Regions from separate parts of the Acidovorax sp. M2(2025) genome, predicted to be linked through region 2. Evidence: riboswitches for the same ligand, from Rfam matches in the RefSeq annotation. Region 2 holds a riboswitch; the other holds the start of a gene.

Region 1 (15,099 bases), 2.2 Mb from region 2:
GCGGCTTCGCGGGTGTAGGGGCGGTTCCACTCGCCGGCCAGCAGCGCCTCGGCGGTGTGGGGGGCGTTTTTGAGGGGGTTGTTGTCTTGCGGCAGCTGGCCCGCTTCGATCTGGCGGACTTCCTCGCGGATGGCGATCATCGCGTCGATGAAGCGGTCCAGCTCGAACAGGGTTTCGCTTTCGGTGGGCTCCACCATCAGCGTGTTGGGCACGGGGAAGCTCAGCGTGGGGGCGTGGAAGCCGTAGTCGATGAGGCGCTTGGCCACGTCTTCGGCCATCACGCCGCTGGTTTCCTTCAGGCCGCGCAGGTCCAGGATGCACTCGTGCGCCACGTGGCCGTTCTCGCTGGCGTAGAGCGTGGGGTAGTGGTCCTTCAGGCGGGCGCTGATGTAGTTGGCGCTCAAGATGGCGGTTTCGGTGGCGGCCTGCAGGCCCTCGGCGCCCATCATGCGGATGTACATCCAGCTGATGGGCAGCACGGCGGCGTTGCCCAGCGGCGCGGCGCTGACGGGGCCGACCTTGCCGGCGGCCGGGGCCTGCGGCTGGTCGCCCTGGCCGGGCAGGCCGGGCAGGAAGGGCACCAGGTCTTGCACCACGCACACGGGGCCGACGCCGGGGCCGCCACCGCCGTGGGGGATGCAGAAGGTCTTGTGCAGGTTCAGGTGGCTCACGTCGCCGCCGAACTCGCCGGGGGCGGCCACGCCCACCAGGGCGTTCATGTTGGCGCCGTCCACATACACGCGGCCGCCGTGGCTGTGCACCAGGGCGCACAGTTCCTTGACACTGGTTTCGAACACGCCGTGCGTGCTGGGGTAGGTGATCATCACGCAGGCCAGGTGGGCGCTGTGCTGCTCGCACTTGGCCTTCAGGTCGGCCAGGTCCACGTTGCCGCTGGCGTCACAGGCCGTCACTACCACCTGCATGCCGGCCATCTGGGCGCTGGCGGGGTTGGTGCCGTGGGCGCTGCTGGGGATGAGGCAGATGTTGCGGTGGCTTTCGCCGCGCGCGGCGTGGTAGCCCTTGATGGCCAGCAGGCCGGCGTATTCGCCTTGTGAACCCGCGTTGGGCTGCAGGCTGATGCCCGCGTAGCCCGTGGCCTGGCACAGCCAGGCGCGCAGTTGCTCGTCCAGCGCTTGGTAGCCTTGCAGCTGGTCGGCAGGGGCAAACGGGTGCACGTTCGCAAACTCGGGCCAGGTGATGGGGATCATCTCGCTGGTGGCGTTGAGCTTCATGGTGCAACTGCCCAGCGGGATCATGCTGCGGTCCAGCGCCAGGTCCTTGTCGGACAGCTGGCGGATGTAGCGCAGCATGCCGGTTTCGCTGTGGTGGGTGTTGAACACCGGGTGCGTGAGGTATTGGCTGGTGCGGCGCAGCGCGGCGGGGATCAGCGGCTCCACGCCGTTTTCAAATGCGTCGAAGGTGGGCAGCGTCTGGCCGTCCTTGGCGAAGACCTTCCACAGCAGCTCGACATCGGCGCGCGTGGTGGTCTCGTCCAGCGAAAGGCACAGGTACTCTTCAAAGTAAATGCGCAGGTTGGCGCCCATGGATACGGCGCGGGCAGCGATGGATTTGGTAGCGGCGCCGGTGTGCAGGCTCAGCGTGTCGAAGGTGGCCTGTTCACGCACGGGGGCGCCCAGCTGCTTGAGGCCCTGGGCCAGGATGGCGGTGTAGGCGGCCACGCGCTGGGCGATGCGCTGCAGGCCTTCGGGGCCGTGGTACACGGCGTACATGCTGGCCACCACGGCGGGCAGCACCTGGGCGGTGCAGATGTTGGAGGTGGCTTTTTCGCGGCGGATGTGCTGCTCGCGCGTTTGCAGGGCCAGGCGGTAGGCGGGCTTGCCGTGCACGTCCACGCTCACGCCCACCAGGCGGCCGGGCATGCTGCGCTTGAACTCGTCGCGGCAGGCCATGTAGGCGGCGTGCGGGCCGCCCGCGCCCATGGGCATGCCGAAGCGCTGGGTGGTGCCGACCACGATGTCGGCGCCAAACTCGCCCGGCGGCGTGATGAGGGTGAGCGCCAGCAGGTCGGCGGCCACGATGAAGGCGGCTTGCTGGGCGTGGGCCTTTTCCACGTCGGCGCGCAGGTCGTCAATGCGGCCGCTGGTGGCGGGGTATTGCGCCAGCACGGCAAAGTACTCGCCCGCCAGCAGGGTGTTCCATTCTTCGGCCGAGTTGGCCAAACGCACTTCCAGGCCCAGGGGCTTGGCGCGGGTCTGGATGACTTCGATGGTCTGGGGGTGGGCGTCGCCGGCCACCACAAAGACATTGCTCTTGCTCTTGACGGAGCGCTTGGCCAGCGTCATCGCCTCGGCGGCGGCGGTGGCTTCGTCGAGCATGGACGCATTGGCAATGGGCATGCCCGTCAGGTCGCAGACCATGGTCTGGAAGTTGACCAGCGCCTCCATGCGGCCCTGCGAAATCTCGGCCTGGTAGGGCGTGTAGGCGGTGTACCAGGCGGGGTTTTCCAGGATGTTGCGCAGGATGACGCCGGGGGTGTGCGTGCCGTAGTAGCCCTGGCCGATGAAGCTCTTGAGCAGCTTGTTCTTGCCGGCGATGGCCTTGAGTTCGGCCAGCGCTGCGGCCTCGGTGGTGGCGGGCGGCAGGTCCATGGCGCGGCCCCGGGCGATGGAGCGCGGCACGATGGAGTCGATGAGCGCGCGGCGCGAGGCCTCGCCGATCACGGACAGCATGTGGGCTTCATCCGCCGCGTCGATGCCGATGTGGCGGGGCAAAAACTCGGCGGCGTTCTCCAGCGCGGAGAGGGGCAGGGCGGCGGTCATGGTGGGGCGGTGGTCTGCTATGAAAAGGGGAGCTGCTCGCGCTTGTTTTTAGCCAACCTCAGATCGATTTTGGTCTGAGATCGGCATGGATAAAGCGCAAGCAGCTATGGTTTTTGAGGCGCTTTGTGCGGCAAGCCCGGCGTTCAGGCGTTGGCGGCGAAGGCGCTGTAGGTCGTCTCGTCCATCAGCTCGGCCAGCTGGCCGGCGTCGGACAGCTTGACCTTGAAGAACCAGCCGGCGCCCAGCGGGTCGCTGTTGGCCAGGGACGGGTCGGCGCGCAGGGCTTCGTTCACTTCGACGATCTCGCCCGCGACGGGCATGTACACGTCGGCAGCGGCCTTGACGGATTCGACCACGCCGGCCACTTCGCCCTGGCTGTAGGTCTTGCCGACTTCGGGCAGGTCCACGAACACCACGTCGCCCAGCGCATCCTGCGCATGCACGGTGATGCCGACCACGGCAGCGGCGGCATCAGCGGCGTTGATCCACTCGTGTTCTTTGGAAAATTTGACGGTCATGGGGAAGCTCCTCAGGCAAAGGGGGTAAATGAAGGAATCAGCAATGTAGCGGGCGAACGGGGCGAATGGACGCCGTATGCGCTGCCGTCCGCGAAATCAGCCGCGGTAGTAGTTGGCCGGGACGAAAGGCATGGCCCGCACTTCCATCGGCACGGCCTTGCCGCGCACGATGGCGTTCACACGCGTGCCGATGGCGGCGTGGGCGGCATCCACGTAGCCCATGGCCACGGGCTCGTTCACCGTGGGGCCCAGCAGGCCGCTGGTGACCTCGCCGATCTTCTGGCCGTCCGTGCCTTGCAGCTCGGTGTGCTCGCGCACGGGCACGCGCTCCAGCGCCACCAGGCCCACGCGCTTGCGCTGCAGGCTGGCGGGGTTGTCGATCTGCGCCAGCACCTTGTCGGCGCCGGGGAAGCCGCCCGCCCGCGCACCGCCGGTGCGGCGCACCTTCTGGATGGCCCAGTTCAGTGCGGCCTCGGGCGGGGTGGTGGTGGTGTCGATGTCGTTGCCGTACAGGCACAGGCCCGCTTCCAGCCGGAGCGAGTTGCGCGCGCCCAGGCCGATGGGTTTCACTTCGGGCTGGGCCAGCAGGGCGCGGGCGAGCGTCTCTGCCTGGGCGGCGGGCACGGAGATCTCAAAGCCGTCTTCGCCGGTGTAGCCGCTGCGGGTCACAAAGCAGTCGCAGCCCGCAATGCTGAACGCGCCACCGGTCATGAACACCAGTTTTTCGACGCCGGGCGCCAGGCGGGCGAGGGCGGTGACGGCCTGCGGGCCCTGCAGCGCGAGCAGGGCGTGGTCGGGCATGGGCACGACCTTGCAGCGCTGGCCGATGCGGGCCTGGATGTGCGCGATGTCGCCCACCTTGCAGGCGCCGTTGACGATGACGAACAGCGTGGGCTCGCCGTCCACCACGCCCTGGTTGAAGAACATCAGGTCGTCGATGATGGTGCCCTCATCGGTCAGCAGCAGGCCGTAGCGCTGCTTGCCCACGGGCAGGTCGATCACGTCCACGGGCATCAGCGTCTCGAAGGCTGCAGCCGCATCGGCACCGATGAGCTTGAGCTGGCCCATGTGCGACACGTCGAACAGGCCCGCGGCCGTGCGCGTGTGCACGTGCTCGGCCATCAGGCCGGCGGGGTATTGCACGGGCATGGAGTAGCCGGCAAACGGCACCATGCGGGCGCCCAGCTCAATGTGCAGGGCGTTCAGGGGCGTGGTGAGCAGGGGGGCGGATGCGGAAGCGGGCGTGGCGGTCAAGGCGGAACTCCGGGCAAATGGTGGCCGCGACCCCATGGATCGCGGGATTTGCCCTGCTGTCCGCTTTACCTGAGAGATTCACCGCGGCGCCCTGGCTGGCCGCGCGGCTTGCTCCTTCGGTGGATGGCCCATCGCGCGATGCGGCGGGACCATCTCTCTCCAGCAAGGTAACGCCCGCATCGCTGCGGGCGGTTGCCAGTCCTTTTGCCTGAGCGTTCGGCAGCTGCCTGCGCCTTCGGCGGTGCCGCGCTGCCTTCGTTGCGAAGGTGGGGCACTCTCTCCTGACGGCCACGATTGTAATGCCTACTTGGCGTACACCAGGTCGCGCAGGCTCAGCGAAATGCCTGGCACGTAGGTGATGACCAGCAGGCACACCAGGATCACGCAGACGAACGGCAGCAGGTGGCCCACGATGCGGTCCAGCGAAATCCGGGCCACCGTGCACGCCGCAAACAGGTTCACGCCGAAGGGCGGGGTGATCATGCCCAGCGCCAGGTTCACCACCATGATCAGGCCGAAGTGCACCGGGTCCACCCCAAAGTGCTGGGCCACCGGGGCGAGGATGGGGGCGAGCACGATGATGGCGGCGCTGGTCTCGATGAACATGCCGATCAGGAACAGCGCCGCATTGACGCCCAGCAGGAACATGGCCGGCGATTGCAGCACGCCTTCCAGCCAGTGGCCGATCGCGTCGGGCACGCCGGCGCGCGTGATCAGAAAAGCAAACAGGCCCGCGTTGGCGATGATGAACATGATCACCGCGGACGAGATGGCCGACTTGCGCAGGATGGCGTACAAGTCCCGCAGCTTGATCTCGCGGTAAATGAGCACGCCGACCAACAGCGCATAGAACACCGCCACGGCCGACGCTTCGGTGGGCGTGAACACGCCGCCATAAATGCCGCCCAGGATGATGACCGGCATCAGCAATGCCCAGCCCGCCTGCAAGGTGGCGCGGCCCAGGGGCATGCGCCCGTCGCCGTCGTTCTTGCCCCAGCCCTTGATCTTGCAATACACCCACACGAAGCTCATCAGCGCCAGGCTGATGAGGATGCCGGGGCCGAAGCCTGCGATGAACAGCTCGCCAATCGACACCTCGGCGCTCACGCCGTACAGGATCATGGGAATGGAGGGCGGAATGATCACGCCCAGCTCGGCGCTGGTGGCCTGCAGCGCGGCCGCGTAGCTGGTGGGGTAGCCATGCTTGATGAGCGCCGGAATCAGGATGGCGCCGATGGCGAACGTGGTGGCCACCGACGAGCCCGACACCGCCGCAAAGATCATGCAGGTGAGCACGCAGGTCATGGGCAGGCCGCCTTGCACGCCGCCCACGATGCTCTTGGCAAACTCCACCAGCCGGCGCGAGATGCCACCGGTTTCCATCAGGTTGCCCGCCAGGATGAAGAAGGGAATGGCCGCGAGCGGGAACTTGTTGATTGAGGCGAACATTTCCTTCACCGAGATCAGCATGTTGGCGTTGGACACCTGGATGCCAACGATCGACGCGAGCCCGATGGACACCGCGACGGAGACGGTGAGTGCGAAGCACAGCACCATGGTGACGAGCATGGTGGGGGTCATTGCGCGGTCTCCAGTTCCTGGCGCTGCGGGTCAAGCCAGTTGCCCACGATGCCGACGGCGCTGAACAGGCCGCCCACCGGCATGGCGACATAGGCCCAGAACATCGACACCGATTCCAGCCCCGCCATCGACTGCACGCCGCCGCGCTGGGCGTAGTCCCAGCCGAACCACACGATGACCGCGATGAGCGCCAGCGCGGCCAGGCTCACGACCGCATCCAGCACGCGCCGCAGGGCGGGCGGGCTCCAGCGGTAGAGCACGTCCACGCTCACCATGGCGCCCTGGCGAAAGGCCGCAGGAATGGCGAGGAACACCATCCAGATCAGGCTGAAGCGGATCAGCACCTCGGTCCACTCGGCCGGCTGCTCCAGCACGAAACGCATGACGATCTGGAACATGCCCAGCAGCGATGCCAGGGCCAGCATCAGGCAGGCACCCGCCATGGCGGCGCCGGTGCTCCACCGTTCCCATTGAAGAAAGATTTTTTTCATGAATGAAAAAGCCCGTTTGCGCGCGGCAAACGGGCGTTGAAAGCCAGGACCAGGAGCAACGGGTGCGTCCGCCGCACGCGTTGCGGGTTACTTGACGGCCCGGATCTTGTCCAGCGCAGCCTTGCCGAACTGCTTTTCGAACTCGGCATTCACGGGCGCCAGCGCCGCCACGAACTTGGCCTTGTCCAGGTTGTCGATCACGGTCATGCCCTTGGCGCGCAGGTCGGCCACGCCCTTGGCATCGTCTTCGTCCACGCGGGCGCGGTTGGCCTTGGCGCCTTCCTTGGCTGCGTCGAGGAAGGCTTGCTTGTCGGCGGCCGACAGCTTGTCGAACGCGGCCTTGTTCATCAGGAAGATGCAGGGCGAGTACACGTGGCCGGTGAGCGACAGGTGTTTTTGCACCTGGTCAAACTTGGCCGAGATGATGACCGACAGGGGGTTTTCCTGGCCGTCCACCGTGCCTTGCTGCAGGGCGGTGAACACTTCCGGGAAGGCCATGGGCGTGGTGATGATGCCGAAGCCCTTGTAGGCAGCGATATGCACCGGGTTCTCCATGGTGCGCATCTTCAGGCCCTTCAGGTCGCCGGGCTCCTTCACGTCACGCTTGCTGTTGGTCATGTGGCGGAAGCCGTTTTCCGCCCACGCCAGCGCCTTGAAACCCTTGGCGTCAAACTTGGACAGCAGGTCTTGCCCGATGGGGCCGTCCAGCACGGCGCGGGCGTGCGCCTTGTCGCGGAACAGGAAGGGCACGTCCAGGATCTTCGTCTCGGGCACAAAGTTGGGCACGGGGCCGCTGGAGCTGAACGCCAGCTCCTGCGTGCCTAGCTGCACGGCCTCGATGGATTCGCGCTCGCCGCCCAGGGCGCCGTTGTAGAAGGTCTGCACCTTGTAGCGGCCGCCCGTGCGCTTCTCGACTTCCTTGGCAAACGTGTCGATGGCGACGCCCTGGTGGGAGTTCTGGGCCGTCGAGATGCTGATGCGCATGGTGGTCTGCGCAGCCGCGGACGCCACAAAGCCGAGCGCAAGGCCCAGGCCGACGACGAGTTTGGTCAGTTGCATGCTGTCTCCTGTTGGAATAGTGGGCGGGGGCGGAAGAACGCGCGGCGCCCCGCAGGGGCGGCCCCAGGCCTCGCACAAATTATGGCGGTGCAGCATCGCACCGGGCATCCGGGTTTGTGCTGGTAAGCGTGCTTATCAACTGCAGGGGGTTCTGGGCAGCCGTAGCGCCGGCGCATGGCGGCGCCCGGTGTCTTGCGTTCGGCGCGGATGGGGCGCTGCCGTGGTGCGCCCGCCGCCATGCCAACGGCCCCGCGCTGGCGGTAACCAGCCGGGGCCTTGCCATTTCGTGCACTCCGGTAAGAGCGCCTTGATGGAAGAAAGTATGCGCTGCGCGGTGGAGACGAATCTTCTGAATTTGGTGAGTATTGTGCCGATTGCAGAATAATTTTCTGCGTCAATCGAGTTGCGTGAATAATTAGCCCGATGGACCGATTGGACAGAAAAATTCTCGCTGTGCTGCAGGGCAACGCCCGCGCCAGTTTGCAAGAGATCGGCCAGGCCGTGGGCCTGAGCCCGTCGCCGTGCTGGGGCCGCATCAGGAAGATGGAAGAGGCGGGCGTCATCCAGGGCTACACGGTGCGCATCAACCCGCAGGCGCTGGACTTGGCCGACACGGTGCTGGTGCAGGTCACGCTGGACAGCCACTCCGACAACACGCTGGAAAAGTTTGGCGAGACGCTGGCCAGCATTCCCGAGGTGATCGAAGCGCACCTGGTGTCGGGCGACTACGACTACCTGCTGCGCATCGTGGTCAAGGACACGCGCGACTACGAGCGCCTGCTGCGCGAGAAGCTCTACAAGATCAAGGGCATCCGGCACAGCCGCTCCAGCTTTGTGCTGCGCACGCTGAAGAAGGCGGACCTGCCGCTGGGGTGAAAATTCTTGAATAAAAATGGCCGCCAGCGCTTTGCGGATAAGCGCAAGCAGCTACTGAAACAATAGCAAACTCGAGCGAGCCAGCACCGCTGGCCGCCTGCGGAGCACCGTCCATGAACCTGCGTTTTGTTGAAGCCTTCTACTGGGTGGCCTCCCTCAAGAGCGTGACGCGCGCCGCAGAGAAGCTGTTCCTCACGCAGTCGGCCATGTCCAGCCGCATCGCAGCGCTGGAGGAAGAGCTGGGCGTGCTGCTGCTGGACCGGCGTGACAAGCACTTCAAGCTCACTGTCGCGGGCACGCGGTTCCTGAGCTACGCCCGGCGCATGCTGGAACTGCAGCGCCAGCTCAAGGCCGAGATGGGTTCAGGGGCGCCGCTGGAGGTGTCCTTCCGCCTGGGGGCGATTGAATCGGTGCTGCATTCGTGGCTGATTCCATGGGTGGAACAGCTGCGCAAGGACAACCCGCTGCTGGAGCTGGAGTTGACGGTGGAGCCCACTCCCGTGCTGCTCGACCAGGTCCGCCGCGGCACGCTGGACGCAGTCTTTGCCGCACTGCCCGCGTCGGCCGACGGGATTCGCAGCCAAGCCCTGGCGCCCATGGAGATGGTGTTCGTGGGCAACAGCAAGCTGCACCGCAAGCGCAGGTACACGCTGCAGGACTTTGCAGACACCGACATCCTGACCTTCCAGCGCGGCTCCCAGCCGCATGTGTACCTGCTGGATACCCTGCGCCATGCGCAGGTGGAGCCGCGCTGCGTGCACACCATCTCGTCCATCTCGGCCATGGTGCAGTTGGTGCAGGGCGGCTTTGGCGTGGCCACGCTGCCGCGCCTGGCGGTGCAGCGCATGCTGGCCTTCCCGGACCTGCGCGTGCTGGCCTGCGACGCCGCGCTGCGGCCCCTGCCCATCCATGTGAGCTACCGTGAAGACCCGTCCTCTCCGGCGATGGAGGCCGTCGTTCGGTCGGCGCTTGCATTCATCGACGCACTGCCAGCCGCTGCACGCAAGCGCGGCTGACCTACCTCCCAGCATCGTTGAGCGCCGTGCCGCCCGCGCGCCGCGGGTCGGCGGCGCCGCGCCGTGGCCTTGCTGCGTTGCTGCGTTGCGGCGTCTGCAGGCCCGTCCCAGCGCTCAGGGTTATCCCTGAAACTGCGCTGGCGTGGTGCATAGGGGTTAACCCTTGGCACCAATTTGGTTCGCAATTCACCAATGGTGAACATCGAAAAAATCGATGAGCTGATAGAAAGTTTTTGAATTTGCCAGCCCGGTTGCACCCCCACACAATCCGCCCCAACGTCATGCAATTGACATTTCTCAATGCGAGGAAAAATGGTGGATTCAGCAGTTCAAGCCGCGGTGGAAGTATTCGGTTCCGAAGGCATCAACACCCCCGGCCATGTGCGCAGCGTGATTCGTGAAGGCGCCTGGGCGTCGCACACCAGCGGCCTGGCGCACGGCCGCGTGCAGGGCAACCTGGTGATCCTGCCCGAGGTGCTGGCTGGCGACTTCCTGCGCTTTTGCCAGCGCAACCCCAAGCCCTGCCCGGTGCTGGCCGTGAGCGAGCCCGGCCAGACGGCGCTGCCCTCGCTGGGCGAGGGCATCGACATCCGCACCGATGTGCCGCAGTACCGCGTGTGGCGCCACGGCGAGCTGGCGCAGGAAGTGGGCGACATCACGGCCCTGTGGCGGCCCGACCTGGTGACCTTCGTGCTGGGGTGCTCGTTCTCGTTTGAGGCGGCACTGCAGGAGGCCGGCATCAGCCTGCGCCACATCAACGAAGGCAAGAACGTGGCCATGTACCGCACGAACATCGCCACCGAGGCCGCGGGGCCGTTCGGCGGCGCCATGGTGGTGTCCATGCGGCCCATGCCCGCGGTGGACGTGATCCGCGCGGTGCAGGTCACCTCGCGCTTTCCCAATGTGCACGGCGCGCCGGTGCATATCGGCGACCCCGCCCTCATCGGCATTGCCGACATCGCCCTGCCTGACTACGGCGACGCGGTGGAGCTGATGCCGGGCGAGATTCCCGTGTTCTGGGCCTGTGGCGTCACGCCGCAGTCCGCCATCTTGAATGCCCAGCCGGCGTTTTGCATCACCCATGCGCCGGGCTGCATGTTGATCACCGACCTTCTCAACCACCACCTTGCCAGCTTCTAAGCGGCAACCCTCCAGGAGTCTCCTCATGAAAAAAATCGCACTGTGCATGACGGCCGCCCTCGGCATGGGCCTGGCCCAGGCCCAGGCCCAGGTCAAATGGGACCTGCCCACCGGCTACGGCGCCAACAGCTTCCAGACGCAGAACGTGCAGCAGTTTGCCAACGAAGTCGATCAGCTCACGGGCGGGAAGCTCAAGATCACTTTGCATCCCGGCGGCTCGCTCTACAAGGCCAACGAGATCAAGCGCGCCGTGCAGACGGGGCAGGTGCCCTCGGCGGAGTTCATCCTCTCGGGCGCGTCCAACGAGAACCCGCTCTTCGGGGTGGATTCCATTCCCTTCCTGGCGACGAGCTATGCCGACTCCAAACGCCTGTACCTGGCGGCCAAGCCCGCGCAAGATAAGCTGCTGGCGTCGCAGGGCATCAAGGTGCTTTTCAGCGTGCCCTGGCCTGGCCAATCCCTGTACTCGCTCAAGCCCGTGAGCACCCCCGCCGACTTTGTCGGCACCAAGATGCGGGCCTACAACCCGGCCACCACGCGCATCGCGCAGTTGCTCAAGGCCCAGCCGGTCACGATCCAGCTGTCGGAGCTGGGCCAGGCCCTGGCGACCAACACGGTGCAGAACTTCCTGACCTCCAGCGCCAGCGGCGTGGAGTCCAAGCTGTACGAACAGGTCAAGTACTTCTATCCGGTCAGCGCCTGGCTGCCGCGCAATGCCACGGTGGTCAACCAGAAGGCGTTTGATGCGCTGGAAAAGCCTTTGCAGGAGGCCGTGCTCAAGGCCGCCGCAGCCGCCGAAGCGCGGGGCTGGGCCACCAGCGAGCGGGTGGACAAGGAGTTCGTGAAGGAACTTGCCGCCAAGGGCATGACGGTGGCCGAACCCAGCGACAGCATCAAGAAGGAGCTGGCCGGCATTGGCGACGCGATGACGGCCGACTGGGTAAAGGCCGCAGGCACCGAGGGCCAGGCCATCATCGACGCCTACCGCAAGAAGTAAGTCCGCCCGCACCGGTCCCCGCGCGCGGCGGGGGCCGTGCCGGGCACGCGCCGCCGGCCGTTCACCGCGCCGCCGCTTTCCTTTCCTTTCCCTTCACTTTTCAAGCGTTACCGGGAGTACGCCATGGACAAACTCGTCCGCAATTTCTACAGGCTGCTGATGCTGCTGTCCGGCCTGTCCATGCTGGCTGCGTTCGCGGCCGTCACGCTGGGCGTTTTTGCCCGCGAGGTCATCCATCTGAACATTGATGGGCTGGACGCCTATGCGGGCTACGCCATTGCCGCTGCGCTGTTCTTTGCCTTGCCCGGCACGCTGCAAAACGGCGACCACATCCGCGTGACGCTGGTGCTGGACCGCCTGCCCGCACGCCTGCGCTCGGCCTTCGAGTGGTTCTGCCTGGCCAGCGCGCTGGTCCTCACGGTCTACATCGCCTGCTACGCCGTGCGCTCTGTGTGGATTTCTTACGCCACGCACGACATCTCGCCCGCGGCGGACGCCTCGCCTCTGTGGATCCCGCAGATCAGCATGGCCCTGGGCTGCATTGGCTTTGCGCTGTCGTTTGCCCACGCGCTGGTGCTGCGGCTGCAGGGCGTGGCCTTCATGGCCGTGTCCGAATCGGCCCGCTCCGAGTAACACCCGCAAGGAGAACACAACATGGACATCCTTATTGCTTTCGGCCTGATCGTGGCGCTGTTCGCAGTGCTCGGCTCGGGCCTGTGGATCGGCCTGTCGCTGCTGGCCGTGGCGCTGTTGGGCATGGAGCTCTTCACCAGCCGCCCGGTGGGCGACAGCATGATGCTGACCATCTGGGGTTCCACCTCCAGCTGGACGCTGACGGCGCTGCCGCTGTTTCTGTGGATGGGAGAGATCCTGTTCCGCAGCAAGCTTTCGAGCAACATGTTCAAGGGACTGGCCCCGTGGCTGGAGCGCCTGCCGGGCCGCCTGCTGCACGTGAACGTGGTGGGCTGCACCATTTTTGCCGCCATCTCGGGCTCCTCTGCCGCCACCTGCGCCACCATCGGCAAGATCACGCTGCCCGAGCTGAAGGAGCGCGGCTACCCGGAGGACATCTCCGTGGGCACGCTGGCCGGGGCGGGCACGCTGGGCTTGCTCATTCCGCCCTCGATCATCATGATCGTGTACGGCGTGGCCGCCAACGTGTCCATCTCCAAGCTGTTCCTGGCCGGCGTGATCCCGGGCCTGCTGCTGGCCGCGCTGTTCATGGGCTACATCATCGTGTGGGCCCTGTTCAACAAGGACAAGGTGCCTGCGCCGGACGCCCGCCTGAGCTTTGCGCAGAAGCTCTACGCCTCGCGCCACCTGATCCCCGTGGTCTCGCTCATCGTCGTGGTGCTGGGCGCCATCTACAGCGGCATTGCCACGGCCACCGAAGCGGCCGCGCTGGGTGTGGCCGGCTCGCTCATCCTCGCCAAGATCGAGGGCTCGCTGGACTGGGCGGCCTTCAAGGAAGGCCTGTTCGCCGCCTGCCGCGTGTACTGCATGATCGGCCTCATCCTGGCGGGCGCCGCCTTCCTCACGCTGGCCATGGGCTTCATCGGCCTGCCACGCCACCTGGCCGAGTTCATCGGCGCGCTGCACCTGTCGCCGTTCGCGCTGATGCTGCTGCTCATCGTGTTCTTCATCCTGCTGGGGTGCTTCCTGGACGGCATCTCCATGGTGGTGCTGACCATTGCCGTGCTGCTGCCCACGGTGGAGGCCGCGGGCTTCGACCTGGTGTGGTTCGGCATCTTCATCGTGCTGGTGGTGGAGATGGCGCAGATCACGCCGCCAGTGGGCTTCAACCTGTTCGTGCTGCAGGGCATGACGCGGCGCGAGGTCACCTGGATTGCGCGCACTGCGTTGCCCCTGTTCGTGCTGATGATCGCCGCGGTCATCATGACGTATTTCGCGCCCGATGTCGTGCTCTGGCTGCCCCGCCAGATGCAGGGCTGACCGGCTTTCGCCACCAGAACGCCGCCCAGGAGTCCTGCCATGAAAGCCCTTGTGTTGTTGCTGGCCGCGCTGGCCGCGGCCCCGGCGCTGTGCGCGCAGAGCGTGTGGAAGCTGGCGACAGGCTACCGCGCGGAGTCGTTCCACACGCGCAATATCGTGCAATTTGCCCAGGAGGTGGAGCGTGCCTCGGCCGGTGCGCTGCGCATTGAGGTGCACGCCAACAACGCATTGTTCAAGCTAGGCGACATCCCCCAGGCTGTGCAGGACGCCAAGGCCGAGGCGGGCGAGACCATCATGACCAGCCTGGTGCCAGGCATGCCCATTGCCGGCGCCGACGCCGTGCCCTTCGTGGTGCGCAGCTACGCCGACGCGCGCCGCCTGTGGGACCTGCAGCGTCCGTTGATCGAAGGGCACTTCGCGCAGCGGGGCCTGAAAGTGCTGTATGCCGTGCCCTGGCCGCCGCAGGGCCTGTTCTCGGTGGCGCCGGTCAAGTCGGCTGCCGACTTCAAGGGCACGCGCATGCGCACCTACAACCCCGCCACCGTGCGCATTGCCGAGCTGCTGGGCGCCACGCCGGTGGACGTGCCCATGGTGGAGGTCAACCAGGCGCTGGCCGCGGGCAAGCTCGACTCCATGATCACCTCGGCCCTCACGGGCGTGGAGAACCAGGTGTGGGGCCAGATCCGGCAGTACTACGGCATCAACGCCTGGTTTCCCAAGAACATCGTGTTCGTGAACCAGAAGGCATTTGACGCACTGCCGGCACCGGTGCGCCAGGCCGTGACGCAGGTGGCCGCCGAGGCCGAGGCCCGGGGCTGGGCGCTGAGCGAAACCATCGCGCAGGAGTCGGTGGGCGAGCTGCAGCGCAAGGGCATCCAGGTGGGCCGCGCGCCCGCCGAGCTGGACGCCGAACTCAAGCGCCTGGGCGAACGCTTCTCGCGCGAATGGGTGCAGTCCGTGGGCAACGAGGCCAACAAGATTTTCATTCCGTACTACTTCCAGCGCTGATCGCGCTGCCGGGCACGGCTCCGCCCCGCCTCGCGCATTGCGTGCTCGTTCGTCTTCTTATCTGTTCTTCCTTTCTTTCTGACGCATTTCAACACCATGCAAGCAACCAACACCAACCCCCATGGCAGCCGCTGGCAGTTCTGGATCGACCGGGGCGGCACCTTCACCGACATCGTGGGCAAGCGCCCGGACGGCACCCTGGTCACGCACAAGCTGCTGTCGGAGAACCCCGAGCAGTACAAGGACGCGGCGGTGGCCGGCATTCGCCACCTGCTGGGCCTGCAGCCCGGCGAACCGGTGACGCCTGACTTGGTGGAGTGCGTGAAGATGGGCACCACCGTGGCCACCAACGCGCTGCTGGAGCGCAAGGGCGAGCCCACGCTGCTCATCACCACACAGGGCTTCAAGGACGCGCTGCGCATTGCG
Region 2 (15,099 bases):
GGAGGCCGCCTGATGGAGATCCTTTCGCACCGCGGCTATTGGAAAACGGCTGGCGAAAAGAACACGCAGACGGCATTCGCACGCAGCTTTGCACTGGGTTTTGGCACGGAAACGGACGTGCGCGACCTCCAGGGCCGGCTGGTCATCAGCCATGACATGCCGGCGGAGCCGGCGATGGGCCTCGATAGCTATCTGGCCGATCTTGCGCAGCACACGGGGGGCCGGCTCACCCAGGCCCTCAACATCAAATCCGATGGCCTCGCCGTTCCGCTGGCGCGCCACATGCGAGAGTGCGACCACCCCTGGTTCGTGTTCGACATGTCCGTACCGGACATGGTCCAGCACCTTCGCGCCGGAAACCCCTGCTTCGCGCGCATGAGTGAATACGAGGCCTTCCCACAAGCCTTTGCCGGCCAGATCCAGGGCATCTGGCTCGATGCGTTCCAGTCCACCTGGTATTCGGCCAGCTTGATCGAGTCGCTTCTCGGGCAGGGTTTGCGCGTGTGCGTCGTCTCACCCGAACTGCACGGCCGATCCGACGCCGAGGATCTCTGGCGCGCGTTGCGCCCCCTGCGCGAACACCCCGACCTGCTTCTTTGCACCGACCTGCCAGAAGCCGCCCGTGCGCTCCTGAGGCACGCATGAGCATGAATCACCCACTTGCAAGGCCACCGCAATGATCAAGGCTGTTTTGTTCGACATGGATGGCGTACTCATCGAGGCCAAGGATTGGCACTATGAATCGCTGAACCGGGCACTCGCCCACTTTGGCATGGAGATCTCTCGCCACGAGCACGAGACGACCTTCGATGGCCTGCCCACGAAAAAGAAGCTGGAGATGCTGAGCGTGGAAAAAGGCCTGCCGCGCGCGTTGCACCCATTCCTGAACGACCTGAAGCAGCAGTACACGGTGGAGATCGTCCATACGCTCTGCCGTCCGCGGTTCCTGCAGGAGCAAGCGCTGTCGCAGCTGCAGCGCAATGGGTTCAAGCTCGCCGTCTGCTCCAACTCCATCCGGGCAACGGTCGAACTGATGATGGAGAAGGCCGCCCTCGCCCCCTATCTGCACCTGATGCTGTCCAACCAGGATGTTGCCAAGTCCAAGCCGGCGCCGGACATCTACCTCAAGGCCATGGAGCGCTTCGCGCTGCAGCCCGAAGAATGCCTGGTGGTGGAGGACAACGAAAACGGCATCAAGGCGGCCATGGCCTCCGGCGCCCACGTGCTCGTTGTCGAGGACGTGGCGGACACGAACATCACCAACATCATGGCCCGCATCAACGAGATCAACGTCCTGAGCACGGCGCAGATCGCCGCGTGACGGCACAGGAGGAGTTCCCATGCACACCACCCATGTTCTCATCCTGGCCGCCAGCAACAAGGGCCGAGACCAGCGCGAATACCCCGGCTTTCTGAGTGAAATGGACGGCGAATGCCTGCTGGAAAAGCTCTGCCAGAAGGTCCACGAGATCCCGGACCGGAAGGTCTGTTTCGCGTTTCTCGCGCAGGACGTCAAGAAGTACCGGCTCGCAAGCATTGCCGACCTGATCAGCCCGGGAGCCGCGTTGGTCAAGGTGCCCAGCAACACCAAGGGCGCAGCCTGCACGGCCCTCTTGGCTGCAGCCGAGCTGGACGCCAATGACGAGCTGGTTATCGTAAGCGCCAACGAGTTCATCGACGAGCCCCTGGGGGCCCTGGTCGCCGGCTTCCGCGCAAAGCAGTACGACGCAGCAACCCTGGTTTTCCCCTCCGTCCATCCCCGCTACTCCTACGTCAAGGTGCAGGACGGTCTGGTCAGCGAGGCTGCGCAGTGCATGCCCATCAGCCGCAACGCCACCACCGGCTTCTTCTGGTTTCGCAGGGTTGGCGACTTCATTGACGCCATCGAGTCGGCCATCCGCAAGGACGCGCACCACGAAGGCCGGTACTACGTGGCCCCGCTGCTCAACGAGCTGCTGCTCAAGGGTCGCAAGGTGGGGGCGCTGCCCATCGAGTCGCGCCACTACCTGCCCCTCAAGTCCGAGCGGCAGATCGCGGCTTTCGAAGACGCACACATGCAGCAGGTCGCGGCGTGAAAGTCCATCACCTCTCCCAGATGGTCAAAGGCTGGTTCGTGGGCAGCTTCACCCCCAGCGTGGTCCAGACCCACGCGGTCGAAGTGGCGGTGAAAACGTACAAGGCGGGCGACAGGGAGGCCCAGCATTTCCACAAGCTGGCCACTGAAGTCACCGTGGTCGTCAGCGGCCGCATCCGCATGTCAGGAAGGGAGTTCGGCGCCGGCGACATCGTGACCCTGAAGCCGCTGGAGCCGACCGACTTTGAAGCGCTGACCGACGCGGTCAATGTCGTGGTGAAGCTGCCCGGCGCGGCGGATGACAAGTACCCCGGCACGCCCTGAACGCCCACTCCATTTCCATGAAATCCATTGCCTTCGCCCTGTGTGTCGGCGCCGCCGTAGCAGGCTGCGCCTCCGATGCCTCCTTTCTGCCCCGCTCGGGCCCGGCGGCTGATCAGCTGCAGTCGTCCGTGCCGGGCGTGAATCTGGTTCGTCTCGATCTGCCGGAGTCGCAGCGGCTTGCGTCCCTGGCCGACCAGCGCAAGACCAGCTTCACCCAGCTCGGCGCTGCGGCCGCCTACCGCGACACCATCGCCGTGGGCGAGGTGGTGCAGGTGACGCTCCTGGAGGCGGCGCCGGCCATGCTGCTGGCCGGGGCCGCCGACAACCTCGGCGGCGCCCGGTCCCTGCAACTGCCGGATCAGATCGTGCAAACGGACGGGTCCATCAACGTCCCGTTTGCGGGGCGCCTCCAGGTCGTGGGCAAGACGCCCCAGCGGGTCGAAGCACAGATTGGCGAAGCGCTCAAGGGCCGGGCCAACCTGCCGCAGGCCCTTGTGCGGGTCAACGGCGTGGCCCAGGAGGTCACGATCGTGGGCGAAGTGCGCGCGGCCCGACGCCATCCGCTGTCGCAAAAGCACGAACGGCTCCTGGACGTGATTGCCGCTGCCGGCGGGGCTTCAGCGCCTGTTGAAAAGGTCAGTGTCTCGCTGTCGCGGGCCGGCACCACGGTGGAGCTGCCTCTGCAGCGTGTGATTCGCGAGCACCGGGAAAACGTCGTGATGGCCGCCGGCGACGTCGTGACCCTCTACCACCAGCCCCAGCATTTCGTGGCCTTGGGCGCCGTCAACAAGCAGGGCGAGGTGCCCTACGAGGCCACCGGCATCACGCTGGCCCAAGCGGTGGCGCGCGCGGGAGGTCTGGTCGACAGCCGGGCCGCGCCCACCGAGGTGTTCCTGGCACGCCAGAGCAACGGCGAGGCCACCGTCTACCGCCTGGACCTGAGCCGCCCGGAGGCCCTGTTCGTGATGCGCAACACGCCGGTGAGCAGCGGCGACATCGTGTACGTGGCCAATGCACAGGCGGCCGAACTGCAGAAGTTCCTGCTGCTGGTGGGCTCGCTGGTGTCGCCGGCGGCGGCAGTGAACACGATGAACAACTGAGCCGCGGCCATGGACTTCTGCTTCGGCTTCAGCCCCCTCAAGCGCAAGCGTCTGGAAGCGTTTACCCGCGCGCGCGTGACCCCCATCCGGGCCTGGTCGAGGCAGTTGCCGGACGGCGCACGCGTTTTCGTGTGGGGCGCTGGGGTTCTGCCGGCGCGGTTCCATGCCCGCAGCCCGACCGTTGTGCGCGTGGAAGACGGCTTTCTGCGGTCAGTGGGCCTGGGTGCTGCATTTGCACCCCCCATTTCCTGGACCTTTGACACGCAGGGCCTGCACCACTGGGGCCACAGCCCGACCGACCTGGAAGCGCTGCTGGAAACGCGGCCCTTCAGCGACGCACAGCGGGCCATGGGCCTGCGTCTCATCCGCGCGCTGCGCCTGCACAAGCTCAGCAAGTACAACCTGCCCGCAGGCAAGGCGTGGAGCAGCCTGGACCGCTGCCAAGCCCACCCCGGCCGCAAGGTCCTGGTGATCGGGCAAGTTGCCGACGACGCGGCGCTGCTGGGGATTCGCACGCCCGTACGGACCAACCGGGACCTTCTGGCGCAGGTGCGCGCCAGGCACCCTGCGGCGTTCATCGCCTACAAGCGCCATCCCGATGTCATTGCAGGGCTGCGCCAGGGCGCCGACGACGACGCCGGTCAGTGGGCCGACGCCGTGATGGAAGGCGTCAGCCTGCAGGACGCACTCCCATGGTTTGACGAAGTGCACGTGCTGAACTCCCTGTCCGGCTTTGAAGCCTTGGTCGCCGGGAAGCCGGTGGTCTGCCATGCCCAGCCGTTTTACGCGGGATGGGGCCTGACCGAAGACTTGCAGCCCTGCCCCCGGCGCTCGCGCCAGCTCGAGCTGAGCGAGCTGGTCTACGGCGCATTGGGTCTCTACCCCACCTACGTGCATCCCGACACCGGCCTGGCCATGGATGTGTTCACGGCCATGGACTACCTCGCACGGCTGCAGATGCGGCCTGCGGCTGCGATGGGCCGCGCCGGCCTGCAGGTGGGTCGCCTGCGGGGCTGGCTTCTCCGGCGGAGGTCCGCGGCATGAAGCACCCGCTGTTCCAGGAAAACTGGCACGGGCGCCGGGTCGTGCTTCTCCAGGGTCCGGTGGGACCCTTCTTCTGGAGGGCCGCAAAGTGGCTGCGTGCGCAAGGCGCCACGGTTCGCAAGCTCAATTTCAATGGCGGGGATGTCGCGTTCTTTCCCACGGGGCGCCTGTTCACCCGCCGTGCGGACAAGCTGCAAGGCGCGCTGCGCTCGCTGCTGGAGGCCCACGGGATCACCGATGTATGGCTTTTCGGGGACTGCCGCCCGATCCACCGCGTGGCCATCGAACTGGCGAAGGCGCTGGGGGTGGCGGTCTGGGTGTTTGAAGAGGGCTACTTCCGGCCGGCCTTCATCACCTGCGAACGCGGCGGCGTGAACGGCCACAGCGCGCTGCCCACCGTGGCCACCGCGTACGCGGACTGGCCCCTCGGGGACGGGGAGCCGGGCCTTCTGCCCGCCCGCCCGGGGACGTTCCGGGCCATGGCCGTGCAGGCCTGCACCTACTGGCTGATGGCAGCGCTGCTATGGCCTTTGACCCCCTTCTACCGGCACCACCGCAGCCTCAACGTGCCCGCAGAGGCCGGCCGCTGGCTGCGCGGATACGCACGCAAGCTGTACTTCCTGTCCCGGGAACGAGGGCTGCAAGAACTGCTGGTCGGCCCATTCAGCGGCAAGTTTGTCCTGGTGCCGCTGCAGGTCCACAACGACGCCCAGGTAACGGTCCATAGCGGCTATGCTGACGTGCGCGAATTCATAGTGCAGACCCTGGAGGCGTTCGCCCAGCATGCCCCTCAGGACCACGTGCTGGCCTTCAAGCACCACCCGCTAGACCGGGCGTACCGTGAGTATGGCCGCTGGATCCGCAAGCAGGCCGCCGGCCTGGGGCTGGCGGACCGGGTCTACGTGCTGCACGACCAGCACCTGCCCACCTTGCTGGACCACGCCGCCGGCGCCGTGGTCATCAACTCGACCGTGGGGCTGTCCGCCATCCACCAGGGCGTGGCAACCCATGTGATGGGCAAGGCCTTTTACGGATTCGCAGGCTTGACGCACCAGGGCTCCTTGTCGGACTTCCTGGCCAGCCCCGCAGCCCACAAGCCGGACGCAGAGCTGTACCGCCGGTTTCGCGCGGCCGTGATATCGACCACCCAGATCAACGACAACTTCTACAAACCCATCCGGGGCTTTGCCGTGGCCCGCGCCCCGCAGGGCGGCCCGGCGCCCAGCCGGTTGTCCGTCTAGCCACCAACCATGCTTGCGGCAATTGCCGGGAAAGGCCCGCGCCATCACGCACGCGCTCCCGGCGAGCGCCGCAGTTGCGCGGGCCGTCCCGGCCCCATCCAGCACCTTCACCCCATGCCCATCATTCAATTGCGCCACATGTCCAAGGTGGCTTCTTTCAGGCCCGCCCACAGCGCGGCGGTGCCCCGCGCCGTATGCAAGGCACTCGCCCAGACGGCGGCACTCGTCACTTTCCGCAACCTGGAGTCGGGCAAGCCCGACCTGCGGATCCGGCACGTGAATGCCACTTCGCGGTTCTTGCAGTTCCAGGCAGACTGTCTGCTCTTCTACGGCGTCGAGGGCGACTCGCCGCTGGCACCGCTCATCCTCTGGGACGCTGCGCACGCCCTGCCGGTGGGTGGGCGCATCGGCATGGCGGCGGATTTCGTGGACACCCCGTTTCTTGCACGGGACTACTTCGCGGGGGCACTGCAGAGCGAGGCAGCGACCGACGACGGCATCCGCTGGTTCACCAAGACGGCCCTGCTGCCCGCCGAGCAGGATGCGGGCCTGGATGCCTGGACCTTCGGCATTCCCGTGGGGCCCGAGGACGCCACGCCGCTGAACAAGACGGTGGAGCGGATCCTGGAACTGGACGTGCCCACGGCCGAGATCCTGCTGTGCGGGCGCCCCGGCGCCAATTTCAAATACTTCGACAAGGTCCGCATCGTGGGAGAAGACATTCCCGCGCCGCCGCTGCGCATTGGTGAAAAGAAGAACCGCCTGGCCCAGGAGGCGCGGCATCCAAATCTTTGCATCATTCACGACCGGGTATTTCTCCCCAGGAACTTCCACGAGGCCGTGAAGCGGTTTGGGGACTTCTTTCCCCTCACCACCATGCAGAGCTTGTGGTTCGACGACTATCACAACTGCGTGCCGTCGCGCTACTCCGACACAGGCGTGACGTTCAGCCTGAAGACCATGCCCGTGGCCGGGCTGATGCGCGACAACAATGTCGAAGCCCCCTCGGTCCTCTCCCCCTCGGTGTTTCCGCTGTCCGATCAAAGCGGCTTCTATACCGCCAATTCGCTCAAGTACAGCGAAGCTGCGTACCCCACCGGCAGCATGTACCTGTGCAAGCGCTCCGTGTGGAACCTTGTCCCGCAGACGCATCTGCTCCATTGGAACGAGTTCGAGGACCTCGAGCAGGCGTACCGTGCCGTCGCGGCCGGAGTGCCCCGCAAGGTCAATCCCTTTGCCCTGACCCAGACCCTCATGACCCGGGCCCTGCTCAACAGCGCCAAAAGCGGTGTGCTTGTCGAGCAGTTGAAGGGAGCACCGACCTTGCGCAGGGCCTGGACGGCCGTGCTCCCCCTCCGGCGCAAACCCGCGCTCAAGGTGAGCCAGGAGTCCGCGCTGCGCGCCATGCAGCGCTTCGTTTCCAAGTACTCCGCTGACCGCGAGCAGTTCCAGCTGCCGTCCCAGGCGGTGGTTGATTCGGCCTCGCGGTTCGAAGCCATCATCCGGATCCTCCAGCGCGCCAAGGTACCCGTCCAGCAGGGCCCCCTGCGCCAGTTCGTCGCGGACTTCGAAAAGCTCGTGATGTTTGACCAGGTGCCGTATTCGATGGTGGACGACATTTGCCGGGACATCGTGTTCCACAAGATGTCGGCGGTGGACGCTCTGCTCATCAAGAACCCGTTGCTGCGCCGGCACCTCACGCTGCGCCCGTCCAAAGGCATGTTCTACCAGTCGCTGGAAGACTATTTCACCAAGCCCTCCCTGGCGCTGCGGCTGGGCACCCTGCTCTCGGCCCTCTACCTGTACCGCTCGCGCAAGGACCTCGTTTTCCTGGAAGGCGGGGTGCTCGCCTACTACCGGGCGATCCTGCAGACAACGCCCTTCCATTCGCGGGGCAGCGCTCAGAAGGAAGGCGCATGATGCATGTGTTCATTGCTTCCACGTCGGCGTGGACGAATCATGGCCCTGCATGCACGGCCATCGCCCACCGGATGCTGGCCTCCACGGTCGCATCGCCGCAGACCCTGGTCATTGACCTGCCCACCGCGCAGCGGGAGCCCCAGACGGCCGATGGGACGGCACTGGCTGCAGCGCCCACGCCGGTGTCCATGCGCTCCTGGATCGATCACTTCTTTCGCGACCAGCCCATGCTGGACGTGGAACGCGTGCATCGCGCCGCGCGCGAGCTGTGCACGGAAGGGACCCTGATCGCAGCCATTGATGCGTCCGCCCTGGATGCGGGCCTCATCGACCGCACCATGAACCAGCTGCGCATCGCCTTCTATGGCTGCGCGCATTGGCCTGGCGTGCTGGTGCTGGTCGTGGACGACGCCATCCTGCACGACGTGGCCGGCTTCGCGGGCCATGTGTTCTATGTCCAGCCCCAGGTGACGGGCCAATCCAAGATCAACGCCCAGCTGCGCCACCTGGTCCGCTTTGCGCGCATGGAAGGCCTCTTCGGCCTGCGCCACAGCGTGGTGAACAGGTTGAACAATTGGCTCGACCGCCTCCGCCGCGGCCTGAGCGTCACCGAAGAACACTGACCGCGAGGCCGCCCCGGGGCGCTGCAACAGCGCGCCGGGGCAGCGGCCCCTTTCCCTTGCCGGCCCCGCGGCGGCTTCCCCCTTGCACCAACCTCTGACGCCGGCCCTCGGCAGGGACGGCCGTGCGCGTCCCTGCCGGCCGCAGAACAACGCGCTTGACGCTTTAAACAAAAATAACTATTCTTTAATCAACTTAAAACTTCATTTTTATGAAATGAAAACCACCCGCCAGCAGCAAGAGGCCACGCGCCGCCAGATCCTGGCCAGCGCGGTGGACCTGATGACCCGCCAGGGCTTTGACGGCACGACGATGAAGGACATCGCACGCGCCGCCGGCATTGGCGACGCCACGATCTACAAGTACTTTCCCACCAAGGACCGCATCGTGGTGGGCTACCTGGACGACGCGGTGCAGCAGGCGCTGGACGCCGCGTTGCAGACCCCGGGCTTCGCTGGCTACCAGCTGCAGGAAAAGCTGCAGCGCCTGACGGACGCGGTGCTCGAGCACCTGCTGGCCGACCGGGAATTCGTGGCGCAGGTGCGCACGCTGGCCCAGCGCTCGCCCCTGTCCATGCTGGCCGAGCCGCTGGCCGCGCGCCAGCGCTTGCGCGAAGCGGTGGCCAGCTTTCTGGAGGCCGCCGAGGCCAGCGGCGAGATCGAGCCCTGCGACTTCAAGGGCGTGGCGGGCAGCCTGTACACCGACTACCTCGCCGGTGTGGTCACGTACTGGCTGGGCGACACCTCCGACGAGTTTGCCGACACCGCGCAGCTGGTGGACCTCTCGCTGGGCGTGCTGGTGCAGACGCTGCGCAGCGGCCTGGTCAACCGGGTGCTGCAGCTGGGCGGCTTTGTGTTGCGCAGCCAGATGGCCCGCATGGCCCAGCACCGCAGCGGGCTGCTAGGGCTGCTGCAGCTGGCCCGGCAGACGGTGGGCAGCGCACCGCGGCGGGAGCAGGCCGGGGAGGACGCGCCGCCCGCGCCCGCCCGCAAACCCCGTGCAGCACGGCCTTCAGCAGCCTCCGCCAGCAAAAAGAGGAAGGGCACCCCATGACCGCCACCTCGCCCCCCCAGGCTGTACCCACCGTGCGCGCCACGCAGGTGCCGCCCGGCACCGCCATCCACGCCACGCTGCCCGGCGCCCACTTTTTCGATGCCTATGAGGTGGCCGACCGGCACCCGGAGCGCCCGTCGCTGCAGGCGTGGCTGGACGTGGCCGCGCGCACCCCGGCGTGGACACGCGCGCTCATGGCCGTGCGCAACCAGGCCGTGCGGCTCGTCGGTCTGAAGGACCTGGGCCAGCTGCACGACGGCCACCCGCCCGCCAGCGGCCGCGCGCTGAACGACGCGCGCAGCTACCGGGTGGGCGACCGCGTGGGCATCTTCCGCATCCGGCACCTGAGCGACACGGAAGTGGTGATGGGCCAGGACGACCGGCACCTGGACGTGCAGGTCTCCATCTGCAAGCGCGCCGCAGCCCCGGGCGCCGCGCCCACCGTGGTGCTGAGCACCGTGGTGCACATCCACAACCTGCTGGGCCACGCCTACATGGCGGTGGTCACGCCCTTCCACCGCGTCATCGCCCGCGACACGGCGCAGCGCCTGGCACAGCATGGTTAGCGACCGCGCCCCGCGCACCAGCAAACTGGCCCGCAGCGCCATCACCGGGCTGGCCGCCGCACGCATCGGCATGGCCGAGGTGGGGCACCGCACCCGCCGCCGCACACCCGCGGCCCAGGCCGAGCATGAAGCCGCCGTGGGCCGCATCCTGTTTGGCGCGCTGGGGCAGTTGCGCGGCTCGGCGCTGAAGGTGTCGCAGCTGCTCAGCATGCACCCGCAGCTGCTGCCCGAGGGCGTGCGGCGCGAGCTGGCCCGCGCGCACTGCCAGGCCCTGCCGCTGAACCGCGCGCTGGTGGGCCGCGTGTTCCGCCAGGCGTTCGGCCAGGAGCCGGAGGCGCTGTTCGATCACTTCGAGCCCACCGCGTTTGCCGCCGCCAGCCTGGGCCAGGTGCACCGCGCCCAGCTGGCGGGCCACGGCACGGTGGCCGTGAAGGTGCAGTACCCCGGCATCGCCAGCACCATCGCCAGCGACATGCAGCTGGTGCGCGGCGTGCTGCGCACCCTGGCCCACACCGACCTGCCCCTGCCGGAAGCACCCGTTGTGCAGGCGGTGATGGACGAGATCGAGGCCACCTTGCTGCGCGAGGTGGACTACCTGCAGGAGGCGGCGCAGCTGCAGTGGTTTGCGCAGCACGCGGCACAGCCCGGTGTGGTGATCGCGCGGCCCGTGCTGTCGCACACCCGGGCGCAGGTGCTCACGCAGCAGTTCCTGCCCGGCCAGCCGCTGCAGGCCTGGCTGGCCACGCGGCCCCGCCAGGCGCTGCGCGACCAGGCGGGGCAGCGCCTGTGGGACTGGTTCCTGCACTGCACCTTCGTGCTCGGCAGGGTGCATGCCGATCCGCACCCCGGCAACTTCGTGTTCACGCCGGACGGCGCGGTGGGGGTACTGGACTTCGGCTGTACCCGCGAGCTGTCCGCGCCGTTCCGGCACCACGTGGCCAGCGCCTGGTCGGCCCTGCTGCGGCCGGCGGGCGATCCGCAGCGCGATGCGCAGGTGCTGCAGGCTTACCAGGCCCTGGGGCTGGCCCGCCCGGACCTGGCCGTGCCCACCTATGCGCGCGACATTGCCCCCGTGCTGGCAGAGATGCAGGCCTGGCAGGTGGAGCCGTTCACCCGGCCGGTGTTCGACTTCGGCACCAAGGCCCCCGTGCCCCTCACCCCGCCAGCGCACCAGCGCGTGCTGGGGGAACATCTGGTGCAGGTGCCGCGCGAGATGCCCGTTTTCGAACGCATGTGGATGGGCCTCATGCACCTGCTCACCCTGCTGGGCGCGCGCGTGCACACGCACCACCCCCAGATCCACGGCAGCGGGCCGCATTCGCCGGCATGAACACCGCACTGGTCCTGGCGGCGGTGGGCCTCGCGGTGGTGGGTGCGGCCCACTCGGTGGTCGGGGAACTGCGGGTCTTCCGCCCGCTGCGCACGCGCGGCGTGGTGCCCACCGCGGGGCAGCCGGTGCTGCGCGAACGGCAGGTGCGCATCCTGTGGGGCACCTGGCACTTGGCCACCGTGCTGGGCTGGGCCTTGAGCGCGCTGCTGTGGCGCCTGGGCACCGTGCCTGCGGACCCCGACCTGGACGCCTGGGTGGCCGATGTGGCGGGCGCCGCCACGCTCGCCAGCGGGCTGCTGGTGTTCTTTGCAACGGACGGCCGGCACCCCGCCTGGGTGGCGCTGCTCACGGTGGCCGCCCTCGTCTGGTGGCGCTGACCCGGCGGGCGGCGGCAGCGTGAAAAACATCACGGAATTGCGGCCTTTCGCACGGTCGGGAAACACTACGTCACAAGTCTTCGCCAAACGCCTACACCGGCTTGACAACCCGCACGCACCATGAAGGCTCCGGTTCCGCAAGGAATCACTTGTCAGACGCCTCGGACATGTCCTCCAGAACCCGCGTGAGAACGTTGAACAGGCGCCAAGGAGACCACCATGCACCGCAATGCACTCGCCGCTGTTTCCGTCGCCCTGCTGTCCGCCCTGGGCACCGCCACCGTGGCGCAGGCACAGACCAGCGCCACTGTCGTGATCCAGTCGGGTCCGCCCCCGCAATACCGCCCGGCCGCGCCCGTCGTTGTCCAGTACGGCCCGCCGCCGCCGCCCCGCCACGAAGTCATGCCCCATGCCCGCCGTGGCATGGTGTGGGTGCCCGGCCACTGGGAATGGCGCGGACACCGCTATGTGTGGCTGCAGGGCTACTGGGTGAAGGCCCGCCCGGGCTACTACTACCGCGAGCCTCGCTGGGTGGAGCACGGCGGCCGCTGGGAGATGCGCCCCGGCGGGTGGGACCGCGATGGCGACGGCATTCCCAACCGGTATGACCGGGACCGCGACGGTGACGGCATCCCGAATCGCTACGAGCGGCCCCGCGACCACGACCGCGACGGCGTGCCCAACCGCTACGACCGCCGCCCCGACAACCCGTACCGCCACTGACGCACGGCGGGTGGCCGGCGCGTGAACGCCTCAGTCCACGCGCAGCACGGCGGACCCGAGCCCCGGAAAGTCTGCGACCACCTCGGTGCCGGGTGCGACCAGCACCGTCCCCGTGCAGGAGCCGGTAGTCACCCACTGGCCTGCGCGCAATCCACCCAGGCTGGCGGCGCCGCCGCTGGCCAGCCATGCCAGCAGGCGCAAGGGGTCGCCCGCAGGGTTGCCGCCTGCAGCGTGCCGCACCGCCGCTTCGCCATTCACCCACAGGCAGACCGGCTGCTGCAGGGGCCGCACCGCCGCCACGTCGGCGGAGCCGGAGCCCACCACCAGGGCGCCATGGCAGGCCTGGTCGGCCAGCCGGCTCCACTCGCCTTGTCGCGCCCAGGCGGCAAAGCGGGTGTCGCACACCTCGATAGCGGCGCGCACCGAAACCACGGCAGCCAGCACCTCTTCGGGGCCGTACGGTGTGCTTCGGGGAGGCAGGTCGGCGCCCAGCTCATAGACCAGTTCGGCCTCCACGCCAACCACCGCAAAATCCGCGGCCGCGAGCCGGACGGTCGGCGGCTCTCCGGCAGCCACCCACACGGAATCGCGGGTGAGGGCCGCACGCGCGGGCTGGGCCTGCGGGCTTGCGGCCCCAACCTTCCAGCCGGCCACCTCCGCGCGCTCGCGCACCACCGCGTCCTGCACCGCATAGGCCTGCGCGGCGTCCCGCGGCCGCAGCCCCGCGGGCAAGTCCAGCGGCCGGGGCATGCGCCCCTGGCGCGCCATGGTCAGGACGGCAGCGGCGGCAAAGGCATCAAAAGCGGTGTCGGGCATGGAAGGCATCCTGGCGTGCGGGGCGCAGGCCGTTGGTTGGGTGGAGGGAAACAGCAGTGCGACGGATTATGGCCACCCGGCCCTGCTCGCATCAGCAACGATTGCCGGCCATTAGCACGGCAAGATGCCGGTGGGCGCCGCAGTGCTTCCTAGAATCAGCCCCGCAGGAGAGCACGCGGCACCGCCCGCGTCACCGAAGGCGCAAACTCCCATGCACGCTCAGGTTCCGTACTGCATCTTTTTTCAAAAGCCGTCTGGAGAGACGCCACCGCCCCGGACACCACGGGGCTGCGTAGCGCACCGAAGGAGCAAGCCGCAGCCCGGGTGGGTGCGCGGTGAATCTCTCAGGTACCAAGGACAGGGGGAGCGGCAGCTTGGCGGAAGCGCGCCAGCTGCATGCTATTAAATTTATAGCTGTCTGCGCACATCCATCAAGCGCCAGAGCCCAGAAAGGCTTTGAAAATCATGCGCGTGATCGTTTTGGGTGCCGGCTTGCTCGGCGTGACTTCGGCGTATTTCCTTGCACAGCGCGGCCACGAGGTGACCGTCATCGACCGCCAGGCCACACCCGGCGCCGAGACCAGCTTTGCCAACGGGGGACAGATCTCGGTGAGTCATGCCGAGCCCTGGGCCAACCCCAGCGCGCCGCTGAAGGTGCTGCAGTGGCTGGGCAAGGAAGATGCACCGCTGCTGTTCCGCCTGCGCGCGGACATGCGGCAGTGGCTGTGGGGCCTGTCCTTCCTGCGCAACTGCACGCCCGCGCGCACGCGCCACAACATCGAGCAGATCGTCAACCTGGGCACCTACAGCCGCAGCGTGCTGCAGCAGCTGCGCGCGGCCACGGGCCTCCAATACGACCAGCGCACGCAGGGCATCCTGCACTTCTATACCAACGCCCAGGAATTCGAGGGCGCGCTCGCCCCCGCGGAGCAGATGCGTGCGCTGGGCTGCGAGCGCCAGGTCATCAGCGCCGACGAGGCCGTGCGCATTGAGCCGGCCCTCGCCCACATCCGCCCGCAGCTGGCCGGCGCCACCTACACGGCCGAGGACGAATCCGGCGACGCCAACCAGTTCACCCGCGAACTGGCCAGGTTGTGCGAGGCGGCAGGCGTGCAATTCCGCCTGGGCCACCACATCACCGCGCTGCGCGAGGTGGCCGGCCGCATCGACCATGTGGAAGTGACCAATGCCGAAGGCCGCTTCGAGCGCGTGCGCGGCGATGCCTTCGTGCTGGCGCTGGGCTCGTTCAGCCCGCTGCTGGCCCAGCCACTGGGCATTGAATTGCCCATCTACCCGGCCAAGGGCTATTCGGTGACCATGCCCGTCAAGGACGCGCGCTTGGCGCACCAGGTGAGCCTGACGGACGATGAGTTCAAGCTCGTGTTCTCGCGCTACACAAGCGAACGCGGCGGTGACCGCCTGCGCATTGCCGGCACGGCGGAGCTGAACGGCTACGACCGCCACCTGAACCCCGTGCGCTGCGAGGCCATCGTGCGCCGCGTGGAGCAGCTCTTCCCCGGCGCGGGCGACACCGCGCAGGCCCAGTTCTGGACGGGCCTGCGCCCCGCCACGCCCAGCAACGTGCCGCTGATCGGCGCCACGCGCCTGGGCAACCTGTTCCTCAACACCGGCCACGGCACGCTGGGCTGGACGCACGCTTGCGGCTCGGGCCAGGCCCTGGCCGACATCGTGAGCGGCCGGGTGCCGGAGGTGGACTTTGCCTTCCAGGGCGTGCAGGGGCGTCGCCCCGGCGCGGCCCTGGTGCCGTCGCGCACGGCGGCTTGAGCGGCTTGAGCCGCCTGCCCGCCGGCGGCGCCCACCTCGCGCGCAATGCCCAGGCACCGCGCGGGGCGCCGGGCGGCGCTACTCGGCCGCGCCCGTGGCCTGCGCTATGAAGCGCTCCACGGCCT

What was found. A riboswitch is a leader RNA that binds a small molecule or an ion and turns the genes downstream of it on or off. The one in region 2 is predicted to bind glycine.
Region 1: it holds a riboswitch for glycine, as region 2 does, so the genes downstream of both, gcvT (glycine cleavage system aminomethyltransferase GcvT) here and ACOYR3_RS03720 (D-amino acid dehydrogenase) in region 2, are expected to answer to the same signal.

Annotation. Positions count from the first base shown of each region.
Region 1 is NZ_CP186262.1:3,004,860-3,019,958, reverse strand. Features, by position in the region: gene gcvP (aminomethyl-transferring glycine dehydrogenase) at 1-2,780, opposite strand, end outside; gene gcvH (glycine cleavage system protein GcvH) at 2,924-3,298, opposite strand; gene gcvT (glycine cleavage system aminomethyltransferase GcvT) at 3,395-4,552, opposite strand; glycine riboswitch at 4,599-4,725, opposite strand; glycine riboswitch at 4,739-4,846, opposite strand; gene ACOYR3_RS14010 (TRAP transporter large permease) at 4,856-6,133, opposite strand; gene ACOYR3_RS14005 (TRAP transporter small permease) at 6,130-6,624, opposite strand; gene ACOYR3_RS14000 (TRAP transporter substrate-binding protein) at 6,712-7,683, opposite strand; gene ACOYR3_RS13995 (Lrp/AsnC family transcriptional regulator) at 8,107-8,559, shown strand; gene ACOYR3_RS13990 (LysR family transcriptional regulator) at 8,673-9,575, shown strand; gene ACOYR3_RS13985 (putative hydro-lyase) at 9,891-10,715, shown strand; gene ACOYR3_RS13980 (TRAP transporter substrate-binding protein) at 10,741-11,712, shown strand; gene ACOYR3_RS13975 (TRAP transporter small permease) at 11,836-12,345, shown strand; gene ACOYR3_RS13970 (TRAP transporter large permease) at 12,367-13,665, shown strand; gene ACOYR3_RS13965 (TRAP transporter substrate-binding protein) at 13,705-14,673, shown strand; gene ACOYR3_RS13960 (hydantoinase B/oxoprolinase family protein) at 14,770-15,099, shown strand, end outside.
Region 2 is NZ_CP186262.1:798,055-813,153, reverse strand. Features, by position in the region: gene ACOYR3_RS03800 (glycosyltransferase family 2 protein) at 1-13, shown strand, start outside; gene ACOYR3_RS03795 (hypothetical protein) at 13-645, shown strand; gene ACOYR3_RS03790 (HAD family hydrolase) at 677-1,321, shown strand; gene ACOYR3_RS03785 (hypothetical protein) at 1,341-2,075, shown strand; gene ACOYR3_RS03780 (hypothetical protein) at 2,072-2,398, shown strand; gene ACOYR3_RS03775 (polysaccharide biosynthesis/export family protein) at 2,416-3,498, shown strand; gene ACOYR3_RS03770 (beta-3-deoxy-D-manno-oct-2-ulosonic acid transferase) at 3,508-4,542, shown strand; gene ACOYR3_RS03765 (capsule biosynthesis protein) at 4,539-5,783, shown strand; gene ACOYR3_RS03760 (hypothetical protein) at 5,898-7,703, shown strand; gene ACOYR3_RS03755 (hypothetical protein) at 7,700-8,326, shown strand; gene ACOYR3_RS03750 (TetR/AcrR family transcriptional regulator) at 8,541-9,377, shown strand; gene ACOYR3_RS03745 (DUF2867 domain-containing protein) at 9,374-9,943, shown strand; gene ACOYR3_RS03740 (ABC1 kinase family protein) at 9,936-11,273, shown strand; gene ACOYR3_RS03735 (hypothetical protein) at 11,270-11,650, shown strand; gene ACOYR3_RS03730 (hypothetical protein) at 11,870-12,373, shown strand; gene ACOYR3_RS03725 (2-keto-4-pentenoate hydratase) at 12,404-13,189, opposite strand; glycine riboswitch at 13,344-13,433, shown strand; glycine riboswitch at 13,434-13,560, shown strand; gene ACOYR3_RS03720 (D-amino acid dehydrogenase) at 13,655-14,974, shown strand.